3 regions of the Pseudomonas sp. S3_B11 genome follow, and region 3 is predicted to be linked to each of the others. Evidence: predicted binding sites of a transcription regulator. Region 3 holds the regulator's gene; each other region holds the start of a gene.
What was found. Region 3 encodes FliA, which starts transcription of late flagellar genes. Its sites were predicted from a motif close to CTAAAGTTTNNNNNNNNNNNGCCGNTAA; they were not measured.

Region 1 (4,800 bases), 1.9 Mb from region 3:
CCAGTTGGTGCGAACCTGTCGGTACGCCACAGCGCAAGTTCGCCCTCCAAGGGCGCAGCGCACAAAGCCGTCGAGTACGGGTTGGCGTGTTATCGCTATTCCCCGAAGAAATCAGCGGCATCGTCCGGCGCGTGGGCGGCAATCTTCAATGGCAGCTGATTATCGAGCACGTCCAGGATAATGATCGCCTGCTACTCAAGTGGCTGCCCGATGCACAGGCTGACGCTGACCAAACACACTCGCGAGCGCTGAAGGACGCCTTGATCGAGCAATACCCAGGCATCGATAAACTCGACCTGAGTGTCCAGGCTTGTGCTGCGCAGGACCTGGAACGTCATCCCCGCTCCGGCAAGCATCTGTCGATCATTGATCGTCGGGTCTACGGTGCGCTGCCAGCAAGGAGCATCGGATGAGCCACTTGGTCATCAGGCCGTTCAGGCCCTCGGACAGTGCCGACACCTGCGAGCTGTTCCGCCGAGTCTATGGCGATCACTACGTCTCGCCGGACGTCTACATGCCGCAGATGATCTGCCAACATAATCTGCAGGGGCGGTGGCACTCGTTGGTCGCCATGATCGACGACCGCGTGGTCGGTCATGCTGCGCTGTGCCGCCAACAGTTGGCGACCCAAGATGCCGAGCTGGCGCTGGTGGCGGTGGATCCCGACTCGCAGGGCGGACAGATTGCCACGCGGCTGGGACAGCAACTCCTGGACCGTTGTCAGGCGCTCGGGCTTGCCAGGCTGTCGATCAAACAGGTTACGAGCCATCCCTACAGCCAACGACTGTCCCAACGGCTTGGTTTTCATGATGTCGGCCTGCTGCCCGACTTCGTGCCCTCGCCGTTCGCCACGGACCAGGCCGAAACCATCGTGATCGGCTGTCAGGCCATCGGTGGGGACTTTCGACCGCTGCCGCCTGTCCAGTGGCCCGCACCCTGCCAATGGCTAATGACTCCACTGGCTTCGCAGTTCGGGACCCTCCACGACGACACGCCACCGGGGATTCAACCGTTACGGATAAATCATTTGCCCGGACGAGTCGACATCTTTGCCGAACGCATGGATGTCGGCCTCGTCGGGCAGCTGCGACAGCTGCCAGCCCATTGGCCGCTTTCAATCCGACTCGGACTCGGTCGGCACTTTTGCACTGACTACCACCTGCTGCGCTCCGCTGGCTTCTTCTTCACAGGAATAATGCCCTGCGACACTGCGCAAGGTTGGCAGGCGTTGTTCCACCGTGTGTCACAGCCGCGCAAGCTCAATCTGGAGTCCGCCTTCATGCAACGTCTCCACGATGAATGGCAGGTCCACGCCCAAGCCTCGAAAGACACGCAAGCCAGCTCGGCCGCCTGACGCGACGTCCCCCCGCTTCGCTCAAGCTATCGGCATGGACGCCGATACAACTTGGTACGCCCATCCCAACTGTTTCTGAACGTCGCCCTCGCGCAAGGAACACACCACCATGCCATCACTGCGCACCATTCAGGCCCGCTACACGCTGTTCCTGGTTCTGTTCATCCTGGTGTTATCTATCCTGACCGTTGTCGGCATCAGCTACTTGGTCGCACCGAAATTGCGTCACACCGAGGAGCAAGTGGCGCTGAACCGCATTGCCGAGGTCGCCGAGCAGATCCAGGGCGAACTGAACAAAGTCCAGGCCCAGCAACGCAGCATCACCCAGACCATCCCGCTGCTCGACAGCGATGCCATCGACAAAGTGTTGCCGGGGCTGGTGGATCAGTATGGCGAGCTGAAAGTCTTCGGCGGCGGGATCTGGCCGTTGCCCAACCAGCGGGCCGAGGGGCGCAACAAATTCAGCACGTTCTGGCACCGCGACGCGTCCGGCAAGCTGGCGGTCAATACCTTCTGGAACAGTGACGCCGCGCCCAACTATTACGAACAACCCTGGCACAAAGGCGGCATGGCCACCCCTCCTGGCAAATGCGCCTGGGCCGCGGCCTATAAAGATGACGCCAGCGCCGAACCACGCACCAACTGCGCCATGGCCATCCAGAAAAACGGCGTGCCTTACGGTGTTTCCACCATTGACGTGACCCTGGGCTTCTTCAATGACCTGGTAGCGCGCAAGGAAGCCGACCTGGGCGCCGAGATGCTGATCGTCGAGGGCGACGGCAAAATCATCAGCAACAGTTCGCGCATCAGCGGGCCGATCGTACTGAAGAACATCAGCGAACTGGCGGCCACTTCGCCATTCGCCGCCCAGGTCAAGGCGGGCCTGGCCAAGCGCGACCAACCTCTGCAACGGGTCGAGTTCGACAACAAGGGCGAGGCCAGCACGTTCTTCATGCGCCCTATCGAAGGTTCGCCGTGGTTCCTGGCGACCGCCTTGCCAACCCGCCTGATCACCGCCCAGCGCGACGATGTACTGAACACGCTGAGCCTGCTGCAGATCCCGATGGTGATCCTGCTGGTGTTGATACAGCTTTACGCTATCCGTCAGTTGACCAATCGCATGAAGGTCCTCAAAGGCAACATCGACGCCTTGTCCACTGGCGATGCCGACCTGACCCGACGCATCACCATCCGGGCCGAGGACGAGCTGGGAGCGATCGGTCACTCGGTCAACCGCTTCATCGCTTACCTGCAAAGCATGATCGGCGAAGTCACCCAGGCTACGGGCGCCATGGCGTCGAGCCTGGGCGATCTGCAGCGGACCTCGGCCCACACCAGCGAAATCCTGATGCGCCACGCCTCGGAAACCGACCAGACCGTGACTGCCATTACCCAGATGAGCTCCACGGCTGAAAGCGTCGCGCAAAACGCGGCCGAGACCGCGGCGTTCACCCAACGCGCCAATGAGCATGCCGATCGCTCCCGCGTGGTGGTTGGTGAGGCGTCCAACAGTGTGGTGGCTCTGATCGATGAAGTGGCCAGCGCCACCCGCAAGGTCGAAAGCATGCAACAGGATGCCCAGCGCATCACCGAGATCCTCGGCGTCATCGGCGCCATCGCCGGGCAGACCAATCTGCTGGCCCTCAACGCGGCCATTGAAGCCGCCCGGGCCGGTGAGCAAGGCCGTGGTTTTGCCGTGGTGGCCGACGAAGTACGCGCCCTCGCTGCCCGCACCCAGGCCAGCACATCGGAAATCAACGAAATGCTGGCCCGCCTGACTCAAGGCGTGAGTTCGTCGGTCGCAGCCATGGAAAATACCCAGGCCAGTTGCCAGTCAGCCGCCGATGCCACCTCTCGAGTCAACTCGGGCCTGGACGAAATGGCCGGCTCCGTCAGTCAGATCAACAGCCTGAGCACCCAGATCGCCACCGCCGCCGAGCAACAGAGCGCGGTGACCGAGGAGATCAATCGCAGCATGGTGCAAATCCGTCACATGGTGGAGGAACTGGTGGAAGGCGGCCTGGCCAGCGAGGCCAATACCCGGCAACTGCTGGAGGCCAACACGCGGGTGAATGCGATCATGGGGCGGTTCAAGGTGCGCTGAGGCGTCTCCATTCTCCTGTGGGAGCGGGCTTGCTCGCGATGGCGGCCTGACAGCCGGCCTGGCTCTCCCGGTCGTACACCCATCAGACCTGTTTGAGCAGGACCTGTGGGAGCAAAGCTTGCTCGCGATGGCGGTGGGTCAGCCTCCATGGGTGTCGAATGGGCTGATGCCTTCGCGAGCAAGCTCGCGCCCACAGGACTTTATTCACCCCTGCAACCTGACAATTCTGTAATCCCCGCCTCAGCCCCCCGTCAGCTCGCGCTCGCTACTCTGTTATCCTCCCTCCAAACCGTTCGATACGAGACCACCGCCATGGCCCATCCCCTGCACCTGCTCGCCTTGAGCGCCCTGTTCATGACCACCCTGGCCCAGGCGGCCGAATCGGTCACCATTGATGTACACCGCGATGCCAATTGCGGCTGTTGCAAAAAGTGGATCTCGCATCTGCAAGCAAACGGCTTCAAGGTCAACGACCATGTCGAGGCCGACATGAGTTCGGTCAAGCAACGCCTGGGCGTGGCGCCGAACCTGCGTTCCTGTCACACCGCCGAGATCAACGGCAAATTCGTCGAAGGCCATGTCCCGGCCGACCAGGTGCTGGCGCTGAGCAAGCGCGATGACCTGCTCGGTGTCGCCGCGCCGGGCATGCCCATGGGCTCGCCCGGCATGGAAATGGACGGCATGAGCGATGCCTACCAGGTCATCGGCTTGAAGAAAGACGGGACCCAAACCGTAGTGGCGGATTACCCGGCGCACTGATGGGCGAAGCCTATATCGGCTTGTTCCTGGCGGCTTTCGGCGCGGCGACCCTGTTACCGTTGCAATCGGAGGCCGTGTTGGTTGGCTTGTTGCTCAGCGAGCGCCATCTGGTCTGGCTGTTGCTGGCGGTTGCCACGCTCGGCAATGTCCTCGGCTCGCTGGTGAACTGGTGGCTGGGCACGCGGCTGGAGCACTTCAAGGATCGGCGCTGGTTTCCGGTCAGCCCGGCCCACCTGGACAAGGCTCGCGTGCATTACCAACGCTTCGGTCACTGGTCGCTGCTGCTCAGCTGGCTGCCGATCATCGGTGATCCGTTGACCCTGGTGGCCGGGGTGATGGGCGAACCGTGGCGGCGTTTCCTGTTGCTCGTAAGCCTTGCCAAGGGTTTGCGCTATGGCGTTCTCGCCCTGGCGACCCTGGGCTGGATGGACTGAACGTTCTGGCTGTTGGGTTGCCTGTGGTTAATGTCGCCATAATCGGGCCGCGCCAGGATCGGCGGCGGCCACAAGGAGATTAACCATGCCCCGCACCACCGCGCGCTGGTTGCCCAGCCTGTTCCTCACCGCCGCCCTGCCCCTGTTCG
Region 2 (4,800 bases), 1.2 Mb from region 3:
GACATTCCCACGCAGAGCATGGGAACGATCAGACAAAAAAGCCGACAATGATGTCGGCTTTTTTTGTGGGTCACTGTGCCGGCGGCTCGACCGGCTTGGGCGCCGCGTCGAACAGGTTCAGGCGTTCGCGCAGCTCATGGGCCGGCACGGGTTGCTGATCCGCTGGCAAGGCGTTCGGATCAACCGCAGCCCCAGGCGTGGCCGGCACTTCACCCGGCGCGCCCAGGCCCTGGGCCGGATCCGGTGCAGGGTCATCGGTTTGCGAACCTTCGATGGCTTGCTGGGCCTTCTTGGTCAACACCACGATATCGATACGTCGGTTGACCGGGTTGAACGGGTCCTTGCGATCGAACAACGCCGAGGATGCGTAACCCACCACCCGCGCCACCTGCTCGTCCGGATAACTGCCAGCCACCAGGGCGCGACGTGCCGCGTTGGCACGGTTGGCGGACAGCTCCCAGTTGCCGAAATCACCTTTGCCGACGTAGGGCTTGGCATCGGTATGACCGCTGATGCTGATCTTGTTCGGCACCGCCTTGATGGTGTCGGCCATGGCCAGCAGGATGTCTTCGAAATAAGGTTTCAGGCGCGCACTACCCGAGTCGAACATCGGCCGGTTCTCGGCGTCCATGATCTGGATGCGCAAGCCGTTCGGCGTGATCTCGAACAGGATCTGGTCCTTGAATTTCTGCAGTTGCGGGTTCTCTTCGACCTTGTTCTGCAATTCCTGCAGCAACAATTCCAGGCGTTCGCGCTCGATCTGCTCGGCCATGCCTTCGACCTGCTCGGTGTCCGTCGTCACCTTGTCGGGCTGGGGCTGGGATTTGACTTCGGGGTTGAGGGTCGTATCCGGTGCCAGGGTCGGTGATCCGCCCAGGTCGATGATGTAAGGCGTGCCGCTTTCAGTAAAACCGACCGGGTCCTTGAAGTAACCGGCGATGGCGATCTTCTGTTCCGGGGTTGCCGTGGACAGCAGCCACAGCACCAGGAAGAACGCCATCATCGCCGTCGCGAAGTCGGCGAAGGCGATTTTCCAGGCGCCCCCGTGATGCCCCGCGGCGATGCGCTTGACGCGCTTGATTATAATCGGCTGGTTATTTTCCATGACCTAGGTGCTCTGCTTCACAAATACTGTTCCATTTTGACGGTGCCTGTTGCTGCCATACGGCGTTGCCGCTCCTCGCCATAGCGGGCTATGACTCGTCGCGGCGCCTTGTCTGGCAGCAACAGCCACTCGCCAAAAAAGGAACGTATTTGCAAAGCAAAGCACTAACGACCGCGAACCGCTTGTTCCAGCTCGGCGAAGCTTGGACGGTGCGCCGGGTACAGGACCTTGCGACCGAACTCCACCGCCAGCGATGGCGGCATGCCGGAGGCCGAGGCCACCAGGGAAGCCTTGATGGCTTCGTAGACGTTGAGTTCTTCCTTGGCGTCGTGGGCCAGGGAGTGGGCCAGCGGGCCGAAGAAACCGTATGCGGCCAAAATACCGAAGAAGGTACCCACCAGTGCCGCACCAACGTGCAAGCCGATGGACTTCTGGTCGCCGTCGCCCAGGGACGCCATGGTCACCACGATACCCAATACCGCCGCGACGATACCGAAGCCAGGCATGGCGTCGGCGATACCGGTGACCGCGTGGGATGGATGCTCCAGATCTTCCTTGAGGCTGTACAGCTCCATGTCGAAGAGGCCTTCGAGTTCATGGGGCGCCATGTTGCCGGACGACATGATGCGCAGGTAATCACAAATGAACGCCGTCATGCGAGCGTCCTTGAGTACCGCAGGGTACTTGGCGAAAATCGGGCTGGCGGCAGCGTCTTCGATATCGCCTTCGATCGCCATCATGCCTTCACGGCGGCTCTTGTTGAGGATCTCGTAGATCAGGCCCAGCACTTCGAGGTAGAAGGTGTGGCTGAAACGCGAACTGAACATGCCCAGGGATTTCTTGAGCACGTGCATCGTCATGTAGCCGGGGTTGGCCTGCAGGAATGCACCGAGGGCCGCGCCACCGATGATCATCACCTCGAAAGGTTGGATCAGGGCGGCAATCTTGCCATGGGAAAGCACGTATCCGCCGAGCACGCTCGCGAACACGACGATGATGCCGATAATTTTAGCCATAGATAGAAAGTACTTATTTAAGTCGGGTTCAAGGTCATATTCGGAAGCTGAAAAATCTCTTCTTCTACTTATCGGCAAAACTGCGCCAGACTATAGGCTGTTCTGGCGAAAAGCCAATTTGCCCCGTTCCGGGCGTAGAGAATTCATACGATGATCACGTCCAGCCATGACTAACGAAACGAAGGTTCCAACGCCACGACCGACCACCCTCGAAGGCTGGGTGAAGCTGCTCGATGGCGTGCACCTGCCGGTGCCCCAGGCCAGCCATGACCTGGTCTGCAAGGCCATTGCCGACAGCCGCCGCTCGTTGCGTGACATCGCCGAATTGATGCAGGACAGCCCCGCGCTGGCCCTGAGCGTTATCCGCGAGGCCAACCATCACACCCATGGCAGCCTTGCGGAACCTGCGGAAAATCTCGAAGTGGCCATCAACCGCCTCGGTCTCAAGCGTACCGAGGAACTGCTCGCTCGTCTGCCGTCGTTGCCAGGGCACGAAATCCCCATCGCCTTGCGCCAGCTGCAATTGATCAGCCAACACGCCACGCAGCAGGCCAATGGCTTTTTTGCCAGCCGCCTGGCGCGACTGTGGCAGGACATTCACTGGGGCAGCCTGTTGTTTCTCTCGCCGCTCTGGCCACTGGCCCTGACTCACCCGCGGTTGCTGGGGGAGTGGGAATTGCGGGTCGTCCACAAAGGCGAGCCCGCGCGCAAGGTAGAGCGCGAATTGTTCGGCGTCAGCCTGATGAAAATCTGCCTGGCGCTGGCAGAGACCTGGCGCCTGCCGATCTGGGTGACGCAAGGTTATCGCCTGCTGCTCAATGAACGCCGCGAGCTGGTGCAGGTTCTGCGCATCGCCCGGGACAGCGAGCACCCGCTGCGCCAGCAGAATCGCCTGGACGACGACCCAACCCTGCGGCGCTGGCTCAATCAACCGGCCAACACCGTGTTGCTGGCCAACGGCCTGGCACTCTCAGCGCAACAGGCCTGGGACGGCCCCCACAGTGCTCGCTGGCAATACCTCACCAGTTTGTACCTGCAGATGCCGATGGATGAGGTTCAGCAACAGCTGCACCAACAAGCCGTCACCAGCGCCCGTCATGACGCCATGCCAGACCTCTGGCATCCGGCCGTGGCGTTGCTCTGGCCCTGGGGCAGCCGTCGCATCCACCCCGGCTTGCTACCTGCCCCCCCACCCAGCGCCGAGGACCTGAGCCAGTGGCGCAAGCAATGTTCCGCACTGCTGGTGGAACCGAGCCCCTTCAGCAATGCCATGCACCTGACCACCTCGGCACGGGACGTGTTGGTGGCCTGCGGCATGCGCCGGGTGATGATCCTGATGGCCGACCGCAACCAGACCAGCGTGCGCGTACACCAGACCGCCGGCCTGCCCAAAGAAGCCGCGGCCATGAGCTTTACCATCAGCCAGAGCAAAATAGTACAGCGGTTGCTGGCCCAGCAGGCCCAGGTTCGCCTGAACCCGGACAACAACGCGCAGTTTTCGGCGCTGCTGCCACCGGGCCTGCGCAGCCTGTTCCGCGGGGAGCACCTGCTGCTGCGCTCGCTGACCTGCAATGGCCGGGTAATCATGCTGGTGGTGGTGGACCAGGGCGGCGGGCCGTTCTCGGACGTGACCGTACAAGCCTTCGGCAAAACCGTGCAATGCATCGAACGGGCCCTGCATACCTTTACCAACCGCGGCCGCTGAACTTGCTACAATCTTTTCCCTTTGCGCCCCTGGAGACCTCACATGCCTGACTTCTCTGGCTTGCCGCTGGTGATCGAGCCGAGCGAGCTGCTGCCGCGCCTCGACGCCCGCGAACTGATTCTGGTGGACCTGACCAGCGCCGCCCGCTACAGCACCGGCCATATCCCTGGCGCACGCTTCGTCGACCCCAAGCGTACCCAGCTCGGTCAACCGCCGGCGCCGGGCCTGCTGCCGGCCAAAGCCGACCTCGAAGCCCTGTTCGGCGAGCTCGGACACAACCCCGATGCGGTCTACGTGGTCTATGACGATGAAGGCGGCGGCTGGGCCGGGCGGTTTATCTGGCTGCTGGACGTGATCGGCCATTCAAACTACCACTACCTCGACGGCGGCTTGCTGTCGTGGCTGGACGAAGGCCTGCCGGTGTCCGTCGAAGTGCCTGCGCCCGTCGCAGGCCCGGTCAGCCTGACGCTGCACGAAGCCCCCACCGCCACCCGCGAGTACCTGCAAAGCCGCCTCGGTGCTGCCGACCTGGCGATCTGGGACGCTCGCGGCCCGCTGGAGTATTCCGGCGAGAAAGTCGTCGCAGCCCGAGGCGGACACATTCCCGGCGCGGTCAATTTCGAATGGACTGCCGGCATGGACCAAGCGCGCAACCTGCGCATCCGCAAGGACATGCCGCAAATCCTCGAACAATTGGGCATCACGCCTGACAAAGAAATCATCACCCACTGCCAGACTCACCACCGCTCCGGCTTCACCTACCTGGTGGCCAAGGCGCTCGGTTATCCACGAGTCAAAGGCTATGCCGGTTCCTGGGGTGAATGGGGCAACCACCCTGACACACCCATCGAGCTTTGAAGGTTCTTAAGGACAGTTAATGAAAAACCGTTTGTTCATCCTCACTCAATACCTGCTGCCCCACCACCTGCTGTCGCGGTTGGCCGGCTGCATTGCCGAATGCCGCGTGCGCTGGT
Region 3 (4,800 bases):
GATCCTCAATGTGTCGGTGACCCATGTGGATCCGGGCCAGTCCCTGGCCCAGGCGCTGGAGCCGCTGCTGCGCAAACGCGTCGTGCTGATCGATACCGCAGGCTTGCAAGCCAGCGATCCAGCCCTGCGCATGCAGCTCGAAAGCCTGGCCGGACGCGGTATCAAGTCAAAAAATTATCTCGTGTTGGCAACCACCAGCCAGAAACAGGTTCTAACCGCCGCATACCACAGCTACAAACGCTGCGGGCTGGCCGGCTGCATCCTGACTAAGCTGGACGAAACGGCAAGCCTGGGCGAGGTGTTGAGCCTGGCGATCGGTCATGAATTACCGGTGGCCTACCTGACCGACGGGCCGCGGATCCCGGATGATTTGCATCTGCCGCGCCGTCATCAACTGGTCAGTCGTGCCGTGAGTGTGCAAATGCAGGAAGAACCCAGCGAAGAAGCCATGGCTGATATGTTCGCTGATATCTACCACAGCCCGACCAAGCAGGTCGGCTGAGGTAATCATGAATATTTTTTGTACCTACATCGATGGTCTGCCATGCATTGTTCCGTATGCGAACGCGCAGCCAGTAATGTGGCCTCCGTCTAAGTAAGACAAGGTAAAGAACGAACATGGGCAGCATGCATCCCGTACAGGTGATCGCGGTGACCGGCGGCAAAGGTGGCGTCGGGAAGACTAACGTGTCAGTGAACTTGTCCCTGGCTCTGGCAGAGCTTGGCCGACGGGTCATGCTGCTGGACGCCGACCTGGGCCTGGCGAACGTCGACGTGTTGTTGGGGCTTACACCCAAACGCACGCTGGCGGACGTGATTGAAGGGCGCTGTGAGCTGCGTGACGTGTTGTTGCAGGGGCCGGGCGGGATTCGCATCGTGCCGGCAGCCTCAGGCACCCAGAGCATGGTTCACCTGACCCCGGCCCAGCACGCGGGCCTGATCCAGGCTTTCAGCGACATCGGCGACAATCTCGATGTGCTGGTGATCGACACCGCAGCCGGTATCGGTGACTCGGTCGTCAGTTTCGTCCGCGCGGCCCAGGAAGTGCTGCTGGTGGTCTGCGACGAACCGACGTCCATCACCGACGCCTATGCCCTGATCAAATTGCTTAACCGCGACTATGGCATGAACCGCTTCCGTGTCCTGGCCAACATGGCCCAGAGCCCGCAGGAAGGGCGCAACCTGTTCGCCAAGTTGACAAAGGTCACGGATCGCTTCCTGGACGTCGCCCTACAATACGTCGGCGCAGTGCCTTACGACGAAAGCGTACGCAAGGCCGTCCAGAAGCAACGTGCCGTTTATGAAGCCTTTCCACGCTCCAAATGCGCGCTGGCGTTCAAGGCCATCGCCCAGAAGGTCGATACCTGGCCACTGCCGGCCAACCCTCGCGGGCATCTGGAATTTTTCGTCGAGCGTCTTGTGCAACAAACAGCAGGGCCCGTGCTATGACAGCCAGCGGTTACAACCATCTCTATAAAAAATCGGCACGGGACGCCCAATACGAATTGATCGAGCGTTACGCGCCACTGGTCAAGCGTATCGCCTATCACTTGCTGGCGCGGTTGCCGGCCAGTGTCCAGGTTGAAGACTTGATCCAGGCGGGCATGATCGGCCTGCTCGAAGTGTCGAACAAATACGACGCGAGCAAGGGCGCGAGTTTCGAGACGTATGCCGGTATTCGCATTCGCGGCGCCATGCTCGATGAAGTCCGCAAGGGCGATTGGGCGCCGCGTTCGGTACACCGCAATACCCGCATGGTCAGTGATGCAATTCGGGCAATTGAAGCTAAAACCGGGCGTGACGCTAAAGATCACGAGGTTGCGGCCGAACTCCAGTTGAGTCTCGACGATTATTACGGGATTTTGAACGATACCTTGGGCAGCCGCCTGTTCAGTTTCGACGACCTGTTGCAGGACGGCGAACATGAAGGGCTGCACGAGGATAACGCGAGTGCTCACATGGAGCCGTCGCGTGACCTGGAAGATGAACGTTTCCAGAGCGCGCTGGCGGAAGCGATTGCCAATTTGCCGGAGCGTGAGCGGCTGGTCTTGGCGCTGTACTACGACGAAGAGCTGAACCTCAAGGAAATCGGTGAGGTCCTGGGGGTCAGCGAATCGCGGGTCAGCCAGTTACACAGCCAGTGCGCGGCCCGTTTGCGGGGGCGTTTGGGGGAGTGGCGAGCGCGTTGACAGGCAGTGTGGGGACACTGCGAACGAGGCTGGCCTGGCAGGTGCTGTGCCAGTCTCCATCCGTGGTGCTCCAGACCGTTGTCGAGTGTTGTGCCGGATTGATTGAAATGGCGCGTCCAGGTGCTGGGCGCGTTTAAGACTGCTTGGAGGTCGAATTGGACAAGAACATGAAAATCCTCATCGTTGATGACTTCTCAACGATGCGGCGGATCATAAAAAACCTGTTGCGTGACCTTGGGTTCACCAACACGGCCGAAGCAGATGACGGGACCACTGCGCTCCCGATGTTGCACAGTGGCAACTTCGATTTTCTGGTCACCGACTGGAACATGCCGGGCATGACCGGTATCGACCTGTTGCGCCAGGTGCGTGCCGACGAAAAACTCAAGCATCTTCCGGTGCTGATGGTCACTGCCGAAGCCAAGCGCGAGCAGATCATCGAAGCGGCCCAGGCCGGTGTAAACGGCTATGTGGTCAAACCCTTCACGGCCCAGGCGTTGAAAGAGAAGATTGAAAAAATCTTCGAACGCATCGGTTAACGGCGCCACGGGGGAGCTATGGATAACGAATCTTCAATGGGTGATTTCGAATCGACCCTGAAAAAACATGCCCGCGAACTGGTCGACAGCCTTGAAAAAGGTCGTTTTGGCGATGCGGTTCAAATGATCCATGAGCTCAACCAGACCCGTGACCGCGGTCTGTATCAGGAGGTGGGCAAGCTCACGCGTGAATTGCACAGCGCGATTGTCAATTTCCAGATCGACCCGAATATGCCGCAGGCCGAGGAAGTCTCGCAGATCACCGACGCCACCGAGCGTCTGGGTTATGTGGTCAAGCTGACCGAGGCCGCGGCCAACCGCACCATGGACCTGGTGGAAAGCGCAACGCCCCTGGTCAACGGCCTGAGCGAAGAAGCCCAGGCCTTGAGCACCGACTGGGGTCGGTTCATGCGGCGCGAAGTCGGCGCCGAAGAGTTTCGGGAGTTGGCCCGTCGGGTCGACGGTTTCCTGGCGCGCAGCAGCACCGAGAACCGCGCGGTGGCAAGCAACCTCAACGATATTCTGCTGGCTCAGGACTATCAGGACCTGACCGGCCAGGTGATCAAGCGTGTGACCCAACTGGTCACCGAAGTGGAAAGTAACCTGCTCAAACTGGTGTTGATGGCCAGCCAGGTAGACCGCTTTGCAGGCATCGAACACGACCGTGAAGCGATGCTTGCTGAAAAAGATCCACAAAAACATCTCTCTCAGGGTGAAGGTCCGCAGATTCATGCCGATAAAAGAGAAGACGTTATGTCCGGTCAGGACGATGTGGACGATTTGCTGTCCAGCCTTGGATTCTGAGTTTTAGCCCTGTTTTAGGAGCAGCCATTAATGAGCTTCGGCGCCGATGAAGAGATCCTTCAGGATTTCCTGGTTGAGGCCGGCGAGATTCTAGAGCAACTGTCCGAACAGCTGGTCGAGCTGGAAAGCCGACCAGATGATGCGGATCTGCTCAATGCAATTTTTCGCGGTTTCCACACTGTAAAAGGAGGCGCCGGCTTCCTCCAGCTCAACGAGCTGGTGGAGTGCTGTCACATTGCCGAAAACGTGTTCGACATCCTGCGCAAGGGTGAGCGTCGCGTTGATTCGGAACTGATGGACGTGGTGCTTGAAGCGCTGGATGCGGTCAACAGCATGTTCAGCGAAGTGCGTGAGCGCTCGCCGATCACCGCTGCCACGCCTGAGTTGCTCGCCGCGCTGGCACGCCTGGCGGAGCCGCAATCGGCTGATGAAGCGGCTCCGGTTGCCGAGGCAGTGGCTGAAGAGCCGGTCGCCGAAGAGTCGGGCGACATCACCGATAACGAATTTGAACAACTGCTGGATTCGCTGAACGCCGTCAAGGCCCAAGCCGAAGCGCCGGCGGCACCTGCTGCGCCGCCCGCCAATGCAACAGCTGACGCCAGTGATGAAATCACCGACGACGAGTTCGAGTCATTGCTCGACCAGCTCCATGGCAAAGGCCAGTTCGCTCCCGATGCGGTCACGCCAGCGGCGACTCCGGCTGCCCCGAAAGCGGCGGGCGACAACTCCGACATCACCGACGACGAATTCGAAGCCTTGCTCGATCAGTTGCACGGCAAGGGCACGTTTGCCGTTGACGCGCTGGATTCGGCCATCGCTTCCGCGCCGGCGCCAGCCAAGCCGGCTGCCGCCGCGGCTGGCAGCGACCTGATCAGCGATCACGAATTCGAATCGCTGCTCGACGAGCTGCACGGCAAAGGCAAGTTTACAGAAGTCGGGAAGGCCGCGGCCGCTCCTGCTGCCGGCACTACCGCCACTGCTGTTCCAGCAGCCAAGGCTGCGCCCAAACCCGCTGCCAAGGCACCGGAACCGAAGGCCGAACCCGCCAAGCCTGCTGCCACTGCGGCCCCGGCACCTGCCCGTGCTGCGGCGGCTGCGCCAGCGGAAAAACCGGCCAGCGAAGCCGAGACTACCGTTCGGGTCGATACCGCACGCCTGGACGAGATCATGAACATGGTCGGCGAACTGGTGCTGGTGCGTAACCGTCTGGTGCGCCTGGGCCTCAATAGCCAGGACGAAGCCATGTCCAAGGCCGTGTCGAACCTCGA

Region 1: the regulator FliA is predicted to act here: its motif matches at 1,375-1,402, upstream of AB4O22_RS10520 (methyl-accepting chemotaxis protein).
Region 2: the regulator FliA is predicted to act here: its motif matches at 2,190-2,217, upstream of motA (flagellar motor stator protein MotA).

The regions. Positions count from the first base shown of each region.
Region 1 covers NZ_CP162749.1:2,277,751-2,282,550, reverse strand. The annotation lists gene AB4O22_RS10530 (phenylacetate--CoA ligase family protein) at 1-413, shown strand, start outside; gene AB4O22_RS10525 (GNAT family N-acetyltransferase) at 410-1,354, shown strand; gene AB4O22_RS10520 (methyl-accepting chemotaxis protein) at 1,464-3,458, shown strand; gene AB4O22_RS10515 (DUF411 domain-containing protein) at 3,771-4,217, shown strand; gene AB4O22_RS10510 (YqaA family protein) at 4,217-4,651, shown strand; gene AB4O22_RS10505 (alpha/beta fold hydrolase) at 4,737-4,800, shown strand, end outside.
Region 2 covers NZ_CP162749.1:5,314,604-5,319,403, forward strand. The annotation lists gene motB (flagellar motor protein MotB) at 71-1,105, opposite strand; gene motA (flagellar motor stator protein MotA) at 1,270-2,121, opposite strand; gene AB4O22_RS23890 (HDOD domain-containing protein) at 2,288-3,826, shown strand; gene AB4O22_RS23895 (rhodanese-like domain-containing protein) at 3,869-4,684, shown strand; gene asd (archaetidylserine decarboxylase) at 4,704-4,800, shown strand, end outside.
Region 3 covers NZ_CP162749.1:4,140,793-4,145,592, reverse strand. The annotation lists gene flhF (flagellar biosynthesis protein FlhF) at 1-502, shown strand, start outside; gene fleN (flagellar synthesis regulator FleN) at 619-1,449, shown strand; gene fliA (RNA polymerase sigma factor FliA) at 1,446-2,189, shown strand; gene AB4O22_RS18580 (chemotaxis response regulator CheY) at 2,357-2,728, shown strand; gene AB4O22_RS18575 (protein phosphatase CheZ) at 2,747-3,532, shown strand; gene AB4O22_RS18570 (chemotaxis protein CheA) at 3,563-4,800, shown strand, end outside.